3 regions of the Streptomyces sp. NBC_00989 genome follow, and region 1 is predicted to be linked to each of the others. Evidence: riboswitches for the same ligand, from Rfam matches in the RefSeq annotation. Region 1 holds a riboswitch; each other region holds the start of a gene.

Region 1 (4,063 bases):
CGGTCGGTCGTGCGGGTCAGACGGCGAGCGCCTGGGCGCGGCGCTTCACCTCCGTGCCGCGATTCTCGCTCAGGGCCTGCGCGGGGGTGCCGGGCAGGCTGGGGTCGGGGGTGAAGAGCCACTCGAGCATCTCTTCGTCGGAGAAGCCGTCGTCCCGCAGGAGCGTCAGGGTCCCCGTGAGGCCCTTGACGACCTTCTGCTCGACCCCGTCGATGAAGGCGGCGGGGACGTGCAGCGCGCGGTTCTCACCACGGCGTACGGCGATGACTTGGCCGTCCTTGACCAGCTGCCGCACGCGTGTCACCTCGACATCGAGCACCTCTGCGATGTCGGGCAGCGTGAGCCAGGCGGGGACGAGAGCATCGATCTTTGCGTCAATCTCGGTCACGTAAACAGCGTGCCATCCCGGACTGACAGTCGGAAGTCGGGCCGGTCCGACCCGGGGGGACGAACTAGGCGATAGCCGCCTTCATCGGCACAGAAGCATCCGCCAGCACCTTGGGATCCAGGGGCGTGGCCGCCTCGATCAGACGCCGGCCCTGGGCCAGGTCACGGGGGCGGCCGACCGCCAGGAGGGCCACCAGACGGTCCCCGCGCAGCCAGCAGACGCTCCAGGCCGGGGTGGCCGGGTCGCCGCGCCACAGGGTGGTGTCGGCGGACGCGTGGTGACCGGCGTACTGGACGAAGCGGCCGAACTGCTCCGACCAGAAGTACGGCACCGGGTCGTACACCGCCGGGGTCTCCCCCACGATGTTCGCGGCGACCGTGCGCGGACCCTGGAGGGCGTTGTCCCAGTGGTGGACCAGAAGTCGCTCGCCGTACCTTCCCGAAGGGAAGGAGGCGCAGTCGCCGACCGCGTACACGTCCGGCACCGAGGTGCGCAGCCCGTCGTCGGCGAGGACCTCGCGGTGCGCGCCCAGTTCGATGCCGGAGCCCTGCAACCAGGCGGTGGCGGGGCGGGCGCCGATGCCGACCACGACGGCGCCCGCGGGCAGCCGGGTGCCGTCGTCGAGGACCACCTCGCCGGGTTCGACGTGCGCCACGCGTGCGTGCGTCCGAAGGGAAGCACCGGCGGCGGTGTACCAGGCGGCCATCGGCGCGGCCACCTCGGCGGGCAGCGCACCCGCGAGCGGCCGGTCCGCAGCCTCTACGACGGTCACCGCGCAGCCCGCCTCGCGCGCGGCCGTGGCGAACTCCGCGCCGATCCAGCCCGCGCCGACCACCACGATGTCGTGCTGCCGCGCGAGCACCGGCCGCAGCCGCTCGGCGTCGTCCAGGGTGCGCAGCAGATGTACCCCGGGGACACCGTCGGCGCCCGGCAACCGGATCGGTTCGGCACCGGTGGCGAGGACGAGGACGTCGTAGGGCACCGGGCCCTCGGCGGTGTCCAGTTCGTGGTCGGCGGGGCGCACGCCCAACACCTCGCGCCCCAGCTGCACTTCGATGCCGAGCGCCTCGAAGTCGACGTCGAAGGCGGAGCCCTCGGCCTTGCCGAGCAGGACGGCCTTGGACAGCGGGGGCCGGTCGTACGGCTGATGGGGTTCCGCGCCGATCAGGGTGACGGTACCGGTGAAGCCCTGGTCCCGCAGCGCGACCGCGGTCTGCACCCCGGCCATGCCCGCGCCGACGACGACCACGCGCCGCCCTGCCGCCGTGCCCTGTTCCCGCGTCTGCTCGCTCACTCGATCACCATAGACACCTGACAATTTGTCAGTCAGCGGGCGCGTCAGGTGACCTGTTCCACAGTGCTGGTCCCGTTTCCCGCCTGGGACTCCCATTCCCAGGTCTCATCGAGGCGCACACGGCCGTCGGGCAACTCGACCACATCGGACACGCAGTGCCCGGAGGACGTCGTCCCGTCCGTCTTCAACTGCACGTACCGGAAGTCGAGCCGGTCCCCCGCGCGCGTGCCGACGAGACACCCCCGTACGACGTCGCCGCCCGCGTACTCGGCCCAGATCTCGCCGTCCTTCTCGTGGTACGCGAACCGGGTGCGGGTGCCGACCTGACCTGGGGCCTGGTCCGCGACGGGGGCGAGGACGAGACCGTCGAGCGAGCGGGCCATGGACAGAGGCTCCCTTACTGGCGCACAAGGCACGGGCTAGGGTGGCCAACGTAAAGCACTCGCGGGAGTCCGGACGCACCGGGCTGAGAGGGAGGCTGGCGGCCTCCGACCGTACGAACCTGATCCGGGTCATGCCGGCGAAGGGAGGGGCTGGACGCCCATGCCTGCACACAACTCAGACGTCCTCGTCGTCGGGGGCGGGATCATCGGCCTGGTCACGGCCTGGCGCGCGGCCCAACGCGGCTTCGCCACGGCCGTGGTGGACCCCGAGCCGGGCGGCGGGGCCGCCCAGGTGGCCGCCGGGATGCTGGCCGCCGTCACCGAACTCCACCACGGCGAACAGACCCTGCTCGCCCTCAACCTCGCCTCGGCGCACCGCTACCCGGACTTCGCGGCCGAGCTGACCGACCTCACCGGCCTCGACCTCGGCTACCGGCGCTGCGGCACGCTCGCCGTCGCCCTGGACGCCGACGACCGCGCCCATCTGCGCGAACTGCACGCCCTTCAGCACCAGTCGGGCCTGCGCTCCGAGTGGCTGTCCGGGCGCGAGTGCCGCCGCCTGGAGCCGATGCTCGCGCCGGGCGTGCGCGGGGGGCTCAGGGTCGACGGGGACCACCAGGTCGACCCGCGGCGGCTGGCGGCCGCGCTGGTGGCCGCCTGCGAGCGCGCCGGGGTCGTCCTCCACCGGACGTGGGCCGAGCGGCTCACGGTCGAACGGGACCGCGCCACGGGGGTCCTCACGCGCGAGGGCGAGGTGCTGGGCGCGGGCCAGGTGGTGCTCGCCGCCGGCAGCCTCAGCGGGCGCCTGAAGGGCGTCCCGGACGACGTCCTGCCGCCCGTACGGCCCGTGAAGGGGCAGATGCTGCGGCTGACCGTGCCGGAGCGCCACGCGCCGTTCCTGAACCGCACCGTGCGGGCCGTGGTGCGCGGCAGCCAGGTGTACCTGGTGCCGCGCGCGAACGGCGAGCTGGTCGTCGGCGCGACCAGCGAGGAACTCGGCTGGGACACGACCGTGACGGCCGGCGGCGTCTACGAACTGCTGCGCGACGCCCACGAGTTGGTCCCCGGGATCACCGAACTGCCGCTCACCGAGACCCGGGCCGGACTGCGCCCCGGCTCCCCCGACAACGCACCCCTGCTGGGCCCGACCGCGCTGCCGGGCCTGCTGCTGGCCACCGGGCACTACCGCAACGGCGTACTGCTCACCCCGGTCACCGGCGACGCCCTGGCGCACGCGCTCAGTACCGGTGAACTCCCGGACGAGGCACGCCCGTTCACCCCGAAGCGGTTCGCCCGTACAGAACTCGTGGAGCAGCCCGCATGAACATCTCCGTCAACGGCGAGCACCAGGAGATCGCTCCCGGCACGCGCCTCGACGTGCTCGTACGGTCCCTCACCCCGGCCCCCTCGGGTGTGGCCGCCGCCCTCAACGAAACCGTCGTCCCGCGCGCGGAGTGGCCGTCGACGTCCCTCTCCGAGGGAGACCGCGTCGAGGTCCTCACCGCCGTCCAAGGAGGCTGACCCATGGCCGACGACCCCTTCCTCCTCGGCGGTACGTCCTTCACGTCCCGACTGATCATGGGCACCGGAGGTGCGCCCAGCCTCGACGTCCTGGAACGTGCGCTGGTGGCCTCCGGCACGGAGCTGACGACGGTCGCGATGCGGCGCGTCGACGCCTCCGTGCACGGCTCGGTGCTGTCCGTCCTGGAACGGCTCGGCATCCGGGTGCTGCCCAACACCGCGGGCTGCTTCACGGCGGGCGAGGCGGTGTTGACGGCGCGGCTGGCGCGCGAGGCACTGGGGACATCGCTGATCAAACTCGAAGTGATCGCGGACGAGCGCACGTTGCTGCCCGACCCGATCGAACTCCTCGACGCCGCCGAGACGTTGGTCGACGACGGCTTCACCGTGCTGCCGTACACGAACGACGATCCCGTGCTGGCGCGGAAGCTGGAGGACGTCGGGTGCGCGGCGATCATGCCGCTGGGCTCGCCGATC
Region 2 (4,063 bases), 2.4 Mb from region 1:
GGCCGAACGGCCCGCCGCTCATGGCACGCATCGGCACCCGGACGGCCGACTCCGCGGACCCGGTCCCCTGGAACGCGCACTTCCGCGTGGCGAGCACGACGAAGACGTTCGTGGCGACCGTGGTCCTGCAACTCGTCGCGGAGAAGCGCCTGTCGCTCGACGACACCGTCGAACGCTGGCTCCCGTCGGTCGTCTCGGGCAACGGCAACGACGGCAGCCGCATCACCGTCCGCGACCTGCTCCGCCAGACCAGCGGCCTGTACGACTACGTCGACGACCCGGAGATCCAGGACGCGCTGATCAACCACTTCGACGAGAACCGCTACGACGCCACCCCCACCGCCGACCTGGTCGCGGTGGCGATGAAGCACCGGCCGGTGTTCGTGCCCCAGCCGGGCGGGCCCACCCGCTGGGCGTACTCCAACACCAACTACCTGCTGGCCGGGATGATCGCGGAGAAGGCCGGCGGCGCGAGCTGGCGGGACCTGGTCGAACACCGGGTGATCGCGAAGCTGGGCCTGCGGAACACCACCATCCCCGGGCTCGACCCGTTCCTGCCCGACCCGCACGTGAACGCCTACCTGACGACCGCCGACGGCAAGCGCCTCGACGTCACCGACCACAGCCTCCAGCACACCGCGGACTCCGGTGTGGTGAGCACCTCCGCCGACCTGAACACCTTCTTCCGTGCCCTGGTCGGCGGCCGGCTGCTCCCCGCCGAGGAGTGGCGCGAGATGCGCCGGACCGTCGAACGAACCGACGACCCGGAGGACGTGGCCGAGATGCCCGAGGGAACCTACGGCCTCGGCCTCCGCGAGATCCCCCTCTCCTGCGGCGGTTACTACTACACACACGAGGGCGACGGCGCAGGCACCAACACCCGCCCCGCAGTGACCGCGGACGGCAGGCGGGCGGTGACCGTCTCCATCACGACCACCACCGCGCCGCCAGACCTGACCGCCCTCAACCACGCGACGGGGGTCCTCATCGACCACGCCCTGTGCGCCAGGCCTGCCGAAGGTGCACCAGAGAGCTAGACGGTTGTCGTCAGTCGGCGATCGGCAGGTACACCCGGTTGCCCGCCGCAGCGAACTCCTGCGACTTCCGGGCCATGCCCTCCTCGACCTCCGCCTTGGTGCCACCGTGCTCACGGCGGATGTCCTGGGAGATCTTCATCGAGCAGAACTTCGGCCCGCACATCGAGCAGAAGTGCGCCGTCTTGGCCGGCTCCGCCGGAAGCGTCTCGTCGTGGAACTCCCGTGCCGTGTCCGGGTCGAGAGCCAGGTTGAACTGGTCCTCCCAGCGGAACTCGAAGCGGGCGTCGGACAGCGCGTCGTCCCATTCCTGCGCACCGGGGTGCCCCTTGGCGAGGTCGGCTGCGTGGGCGGCGATCTTGTAGGTGATGACGCCGGTCTTGACGTCGTCACGATTGGGCAGGCCCAAGTGCTCCTTGGGCGTGACATAGCAGAGCATGGCCGTGCCCCACCAGGCGATCATCGCGGCACCGATGCCGGAGGTGATGTGGTCGTACGCCGGCGCGACGTCCGTCGTCAGCGGGCCGAGCGTATAGAACGGAGCTTCATCACAGATCTCCTGCTGAAGGTCGATGTTCTCCTTGATCTTGTGCATCGGGACATGTCCCGGGCCCTCGATCATGGTCTGTACGTTGAAACGCTTCGCGATCGTGTTGAGTTCCCCGAGCGTCCTCAACTCAGCGAACTGCGCCGCGTCGTTGGCGTCCGCGATCGAACCCGGCCGCAGGCCGTCGCCGAGCGAGTACGTGACGTCGTAAGCGGCGAGAATCTCGCACAGCTCCTCGAAGTTCTCGTACAGGAACGATTCCTTGTGGTGCGCCAGGCACCAGGCCGCCATGATCGAGCCGCCGCGCGAGACGATGCCCGTCTTGCGGTTCGCCGTCAGCGGTACGAACGGCAGTCGCACGCCCGCGTGGACGGTCATGTAGTCCACGCCCTGTTCGGCCTGTTCGACGACCGTGTCCTTGTAGATGTCCCAGGTCAGCTCCTCGGCGCGGCCGTCGACCTTTTCGAGCGCCTGATAGAGCGGCACCGTGCCGATGGGGACGGGGGAGTTGCGCAGCACCCACTCGCGGGTGGTGTGGATGTTGCGGCCGGTGGACAGGTCCATGACCGTGTCGGCACCCCAGCGGGTCGCCCAGGTCATCTTCTCGACCTCCTCCTCGATGGAGGAAGTGACCGCGGAATTGCCGATGTTGGCGTTGACTTTCACCAGGAACCGCTTGCCGATGATCATCGGCTCGATCTCGGGATGGTTGACGTTGGCCGGCAGCACCGCCCGCCCGGCCGCGATCTCCTCGCGGACCACCTCGGGTGCGACGTTCTCCCGTACGGCCACGAACTCCATCTCGGGCGTGATCTCACCCCGTCGCGCATAGGCGAGTTGCGTGACCGGCGTGCCCTCCCGTCCGCGCCGCGGCTGACGCGGCCGCCCCGGGAAGACCGCGTCGAGGTTGCGCAGGCCACCGCGCGGTGAGGTGTGCTTGATCCCGTCGTCCTCGGGGCGGACCGGGCGGCCCGCGTACTGCTCGGTGTCGCCGCGCGCGATGATCCAGTTCTCCCGCAGCGGCGCCAGCCCCCTGCGGACGTCGGTGTCGACGAGCGGATCGGTGTACGGGCCGGAGGTGTCGTACAGCGTCACCGACTCCCCGTTGGTGAGGTGCACCTGACGGACCGGCACCCGCAGATCGGGGCGCGAACCCGCGACGTACCCCTTGTGCCAGCCGATGGACTTCCCGGCCTCCGCGGACTGCTGGGCCGGTGTGAACAGCTCGGCCCGTGCGGACTCTTCGCCCGGAATGGGCTGTTCGTCCTGGCTGAAGGCAGGCGTGCGTGCGTCCTTGTTGGTCATGAGACCTACTCCCTACGCCGGCATTACCCGGTAACAGGTTCGGCGGTCGACGCAGCGGCTTCCGTCAGCCGATGTTTCATGTGAAACATCACTCGATTCGGGTGACGTTTCCCGTGAAACATCGCAGAGACGAAGGTCAGCGCCCTCTCAGCCCGGTGCTCCGAGCTCCCGCGTGTGCAAAGGTGCCTCCACGCTAGCGTCATAAGTGGCGCGCTGAACAGTGGGCCCCCGGCGTTCTTGCGATGATCGGGCGGTGACCACGACACAGCAGCCCCCGTTCCCGCCGACCGGGCCGCCGCATGGCCACGACCAGGGATCCGGCCACGACCACGGTTCCGGTTCCGGGCACGACCACGGATCGGGTGGGGACGGCGGGCACGGACCGGGTGGGGACAGCGGACACGGTTCCGGCGCGGGCGGTGGGCACGGTCATTCCCACAGCCATGGCCCCGCAGCCCCCGTCTCCCGGCATCTGCGGAAGGTCATCGCGGCGATCCTGATCCCGTTCACGGTGGCGGTCGTGGTCGGCATGGTGGTGCTCTGGCCCGGCGGCGCCCCGTCGCACAAGCGCACCGGCGTCGGCTTCGACCGGCAGACACAGCAGGCGACGGTCACCAAGGTCGTCAGCGTGAGCTGCGCGTCGGTGAACGCCTCGGGCGGGGGCTCGACCGGCGACACCTCCACCGCCGAGGGCTCCTCGGCCGCCCAGGAGGCCGCCGGCACCTGCAAGAAGGCCACGGTCACGGTCTCCACCGGCAAGGACAAGGGTCGTACGTTCACGGAGATCGTGCAGCCCGACCAGTCACGGCAGTTGCATCAGGGCGAGAAGGTCGTGGTCGCGTACGAGCCCTCCGCGCCCAGGGATCTGCAGTACTCCGTCACCGATGTGAACCGTAAGTTCCCGATGGCGCTGCTCGCCGGGATCTTCGCCCTGGCCGTCGTGGTGGTGGGCCGGCTGCGCGGTGTCATGGCGCTGGTCGCGCTGGCCATCAGCTTCATGATCCTGAACTTCTTCATCCTGCCCGCGATCCTGCACGGCTCGAACCCGCTGATCGTGGCGGTGGTCGGATCGAGCGCCATCATGCTGATCGCCCTCTACATGTGCCACGGCCTGTCGGCCCGTACGTCCGTGGCGGTGCTCGGCACCCTGATGTCGCTGGTGCTGATCGGCGTCCTG
Region 3 (4,063 bases), 4.6 Mb from region 1:
TCCGCAGATCCAGCGGGGGTTTGTCGAGCGAGATCAGGAACCCGAAGCCGACCGTCACCGCGGACACCCCGAGCGGCAGCATCAGCAGCGCGTCGAAGCCCCGCACCAGCCGCCCGGCATCACGCCGGGTCAGCGCCGCGGCGGCGAGTCCGCCGATCACCACGGCGATGGCGGTGGCGGCGACGGCGTACTCCAGCGAGTTGCCGATCGCGGCGATCGGCGGGACCAGGAAGGTGCCGCCGTCGTCGTGGGTCAGCGCCCGGTAGTACCCGAAGTCCGGTGAGTCCAGCGACCGTTGGACCAGCACGGCGAGCGGCAGCAGAAGCAGGACGGCGATGGACGCGACGACTCCGGCCAGCAGGGTCCACTGCCCGGCCCCGCGCGGGCGCCGTGCGGTCACCGACGGGTCCACGAGCCGTAGGGCGCTCTCCCGTCGCCGTACCGTCCAGGCGTGGACGGCGAGGATCGCGCCCACCGCGACGAACTGGACGATCGTGAGCACGGCCGCCGTGGACAGGTCGAAGACCTCCGAAGTCTGACGGTAGATCTCCACTTCGAGGGTCGAGAAGGTCGGGCCGCCGAGGATCTGGACCACGCCGAAGGACGTGAAGGTGAAGAGGAAGACCATCAGCGCGGCGGCGGCCACGGCGGGCCCGAGCGCGGGCAGCGTCACCTTCCGCCAGGCCCGGAGCCGGGAGGCGCCGAGCATCCGCGCGGCCTCCTCCTGACGCGGGTCGAGCTGCGCCCAGAGGCCGCCCACCGTCCGTACGACGACCGCGTAGTTGAAGAAGACGTGCGCGAGCAGGATGGCCCACACGGTCGTGTCCAGCCGTACGCCCCACAGGTCGTCCAGGAGTCCGCCCCGGCCGACGAGCGCCAGGAACGCCGTACCGACGACGACCGTGGGCAGCACGAAGGGCACCGTCACGACGGCCCGCAGGACGTGCCGGCCCGGGAAGTCGAAGCGCGCGAAGACGTACGCGCCGGGGAGCGCGACCATCAGCGTGAGCGCGGTGGACGCGAGCGCCTGCCAGGTGGTGAACCACAGGACGTGCCGGATGTCGGACTGCGCGAGCACGTCCCAGATGCGGCCCAACTGCCAGGCGCCGTCGGCCTTGAGGCCGCGCGCGACGATCGCGGCGACGGGGTAGGCGAAGAACACCGCGAAGAACGCGACGGGCAGGGCCATGAGGCCGAGCCGTGTCGCGTTGCCCCGACGGGTCCGCCGCGGGGCTGCTTCAACCGCCGCTTCGGCTACTTCAGTACGAGCGAGGTCCACGACTTGACCCACTGGTCCCGGTCGGCGGCGATCTTCGCGGGCGCCATGGTCTCGGGGTCCGAGGCCTGGCGGCCGTACTTCACGAACTCCTGCGGCACCTGGGCGCCCTCGATCACCGGGTAGACGAACATGTTGAGCGGCATGTCCTGCTGGAACTCCTTGGTGAGCAGGAAGTCGAGGAACGCCTTGCCGCCCTTGGTGTTCTCGGCGTTGCTGAGCAGCCCCGCGTACTCGGTCTGCCGGAAGCAGGTGCCGTACGACACCCCGGTGGGCGCGGTGGTCGGCTTCGGGTCGGCGTAGATGACCTCGGCGGGCGGCGAGGAGGCGTACGAGACGACGAGGGGCCGGTCGCCGCCCGCCTTCTTGCCGCCGGCGGAACCGGAGAACTCCTGGTCGTAGGCCTGCTCCCAGCCGTCGACGACCTTGACGCCGTTGGCCTTGAGCTTCTTCCAGTAGCCCTGCCAGCCGTCGTCCCCGTACTGCGCGGCGCTGCCGAGCAGGAAGCCGAGGCCGGGCGATGAGGTGGCCGCGTTCTCGGTGACGAGGAGGTTCTTGTACTCGGGCTTGACCAGATCCGCGAAGGACGTCGGCGGGGTCAGCTTGTGCTTGCTGAAGTACGCCTTGTCGTAGTTGACGCAGATGTCGCCGGTGTCGATGGGCGTGACCCGGTGCTTGGCCTGGTCGACGCGGTACTCGGGCTTGACGAGGCCGGAGCCCTTCGCGTCGTAGGACTGGAAGAGGCCGTTGTCGAGCGCGCGGGAGAGCAGGGTGTTGTCGACGCCGAAGAAGACGTCGCCCTGGGGGTTGTCCTTGGTCAGGATCGCCTTGTTGACGGCCTGGCCGGCGTCGCCGTCCTTGAGGACCTTGACGGTGTAGCCGGACTGCTTCTCGAAGTCCTTGAGGACGCTCTTCGAGACGGCCCACGAGTCGTGGCTGACGAGGGTGACGGTCTTGGAGTCGCCACCGCTGCCGCTGTCGGACGAGCCGCACGCGGAGAGCGTGAGCAGGCCGAGGCCGACGGCCGCGGCCATGAAGGTCTTGGTGTGCACGGTTGTTTTCCTCCTGGGGTGTCCAGGAAGAGACGCGGCCCCGCCCACGGGATGTGGGCAGGGCGCAACAGCAAGAGTGGTGACCGAACTTCCTACCCAGAATGACCTGGGCGAGGTTCAGAGGGTCTGCGGACAATCCCGCACTCTCAGCGCTGTGGCGCTCCCCTGTCGGAATATGAAGATGTACCTACGCCGGTCAGCCTACCGCTCGGTCGCGGCGAGCTGGCCGCACGCTCCGTCGATCTCCTGGCCACGGGTGTCCCGGACGGTGACCGGCACCCCGTGGGCCGCGATGGCCTCGACGAACGCCTTCTCGTCCTCGGGCCGGGAGGCGGTCCACTTCGAGCCCGGCGTCGGGTTCAGCGGGATCAGGTTGACGTGCACGGGCTTGCCCTTGAGGAGGCGGCCGAGCCGGTCGCCGCGCCACGCCTGGTCGTTGATGTCGCGGATCAGCGCGTACTCGATGGACAGCCGGCGTCCCGACTTCGCCGCGTACTCCCAGCCGGCGTCGAGGACCTCGCGCACCTTCCACCGCGTGTTCACGGGGACCAGGGTGTCGCGCAGGTCGTCATCGGGCGCGTGCAGCGAGATCGCGAGCCGGCACTTGAAGCCCTCGTCGGAGAAACGGTGGATGGCCGGGACCAGTCCGACCGTCGAGACGGTGATCCCACGCTGCGAGAGCCCGAGGCCGTCCGGCTCCGGGTCGGTGAGGGCACGGATGGACTGGACGACCCGCTTGTAGTTGGCGAGGGGCTCGCCCATGCCCATGAAGACGATGTTGGAGAGCCGCGCGGGCCCGCCGGGAATCTCGCCGTCGCGCAGCGCGCGCATCCCGTCGACGATCTGGTGCACGATCTCGCCGGTCGACAGATTGCGGTCGAGTCCGGCCTGTCCGGTCGCGCAGAACGGGCAGTTCATGCCACATCCCGCCTGCGAGCTGATGCACATGGTGACCCGGTCCGGGTACCGCATCAGCACGGACTCGACGAGCGTCCCGTCGAACAGCCGCCACAACGTCTTGCGGGTGGTGTCCTGGTCGGTCGACAGATGCCGTACGACGGTCATCAGCTCAGGAAGCAGCGCTTCCTGCAGCTTGGCGCGCGAACCGGCGGGGATGTCGGTCCACTCCGCCGGGTCGTGCGCGAACCGCGCGAAGTAGTGCTGCGAGAGCTGCTTGGCGCGAAACGGCTTCTCCCCGATCGCGGCGACGGCTTCCTTGCGCTCGGCGGGCGTGAGATCGGCAAGGTGCCGCGGCGGCTTCTGGGCTCCGCGGGGGGCGACGAATGTGAGTTCTCCGGGCTTAGGCATGGCCCTACCAGTGTCGCAGACATACGAAGAGGGACTCGCCGCCCTGTGGACAACGAGCCCCTCACGTACAGAACCGCAGGTCGGACCCTGTTTCAGCCGGATCCGACGAACAGCACCAGCAACAGCCACACCACCGGAGCGGTCGGCAGCAGGGAGTCCAAGCGGTCCATGATGCCGCCGTGACCCGGCAGCAGCGTGCCCATGTCCTTGATGCCTAGGTCGCGCTTGATCATGGACTCGCCGAGGTCGCCCAGCGTGGCGCTGGCCGCGACCGCGAGGCCCAGGACGAGGCCCTGCCACCAGCTGCCGTCGTCGATCAGGAACTGCATGCACAGCGCGCCCGCCACCATCGCGAAGGACACCGCCCCGAACAGGCCCTCGCGGGTCTTTCCGGGGCTGATGCGCGGGGCGAGCTTGTGCGTGCCGA

Evidence for each region. Region 1 has a riboswitch for thiamine pyrophosphate ahead of thiO (glycine oxidase ThiO). Riboswitches for the same ligand answer to the same signal wherever they lie in the genome.
Region 2: linked by a shared signal. The riboswitch ahead of thiC (phosphomethylpyrimidine synthase ThiC) and the one ahead of thiO (glycine oxidase ThiO) in region 1 are both predicted to bind thiamine pyrophosphate.
Region 3: linked by a shared signal. The riboswitch ahead of OG714_RS15875 (thiamine ABC transporter substrate binding subunit) and the one ahead of thiO (glycine oxidase ThiO) in region 1 are both predicted to bind thiamine pyrophosphate.

The regions. Positions count from the first base shown of each region.
Region 1 covers NZ_CP108728.1:8,297,117-8,301,179, reverse strand. Annotated here, with positions in the region: gene OG714_RS37130 (Rv2175c family DNA-binding protein) at 17-388, opposite strand; gene OG714_RS37125 (NAD(P)/FAD-dependent oxidoreductase) at 453-1,682, opposite strand; gene OG714_RS37120 (hypothetical protein) at 1,727-2,065, opposite strand; TPP riboswitch at 2,117-2,228, shown strand; gene thiO (glycine oxidase ThiO) at 2,226-3,389, shown strand; gene thiS (sulfur carrier protein ThiS) at 3,386-3,586, shown strand; gene OG714_RS37105 (thiazole synthase) at 3,590-4,063, shown strand, end outside.
Region 2 covers NZ_CP108728.1:5,922,028-5,926,090, reverse strand. Annotated here, with positions in the region: gene OG714_RS26155 (serine hydrolase domain-containing protein) at 1-1,037, shown strand, start outside; gene thiC (phosphomethylpyrimidine synthase ThiC) at 1,048-2,886, opposite strand; TPP riboswitch at 2,879-3,068, opposite strand; gene OG714_RS26145 (YibE/F family protein) at 3,140-4,063, shown strand, end outside.
Region 3 covers NZ_CP108728.1:3,724,392-3,728,454, forward strand. Annotated here, with positions in the region: gene OG714_RS15870 (ABC transporter permease) at 1-1,189, opposite strand, end outside; gene OG714_RS15875 (thiamine ABC transporter substrate binding subunit) at 1,255-2,310, opposite strand; TPP riboswitch at 2,400-2,505, opposite strand; gene rlmN (23S rRNA (adenine(2503)-C(2))-methyltransferase RlmN) at 2,530-3,636, opposite strand; gene OG714_RS15885 (phosphatidate cytidylyltransferase) at 3,729-4,063, opposite strand, start outside.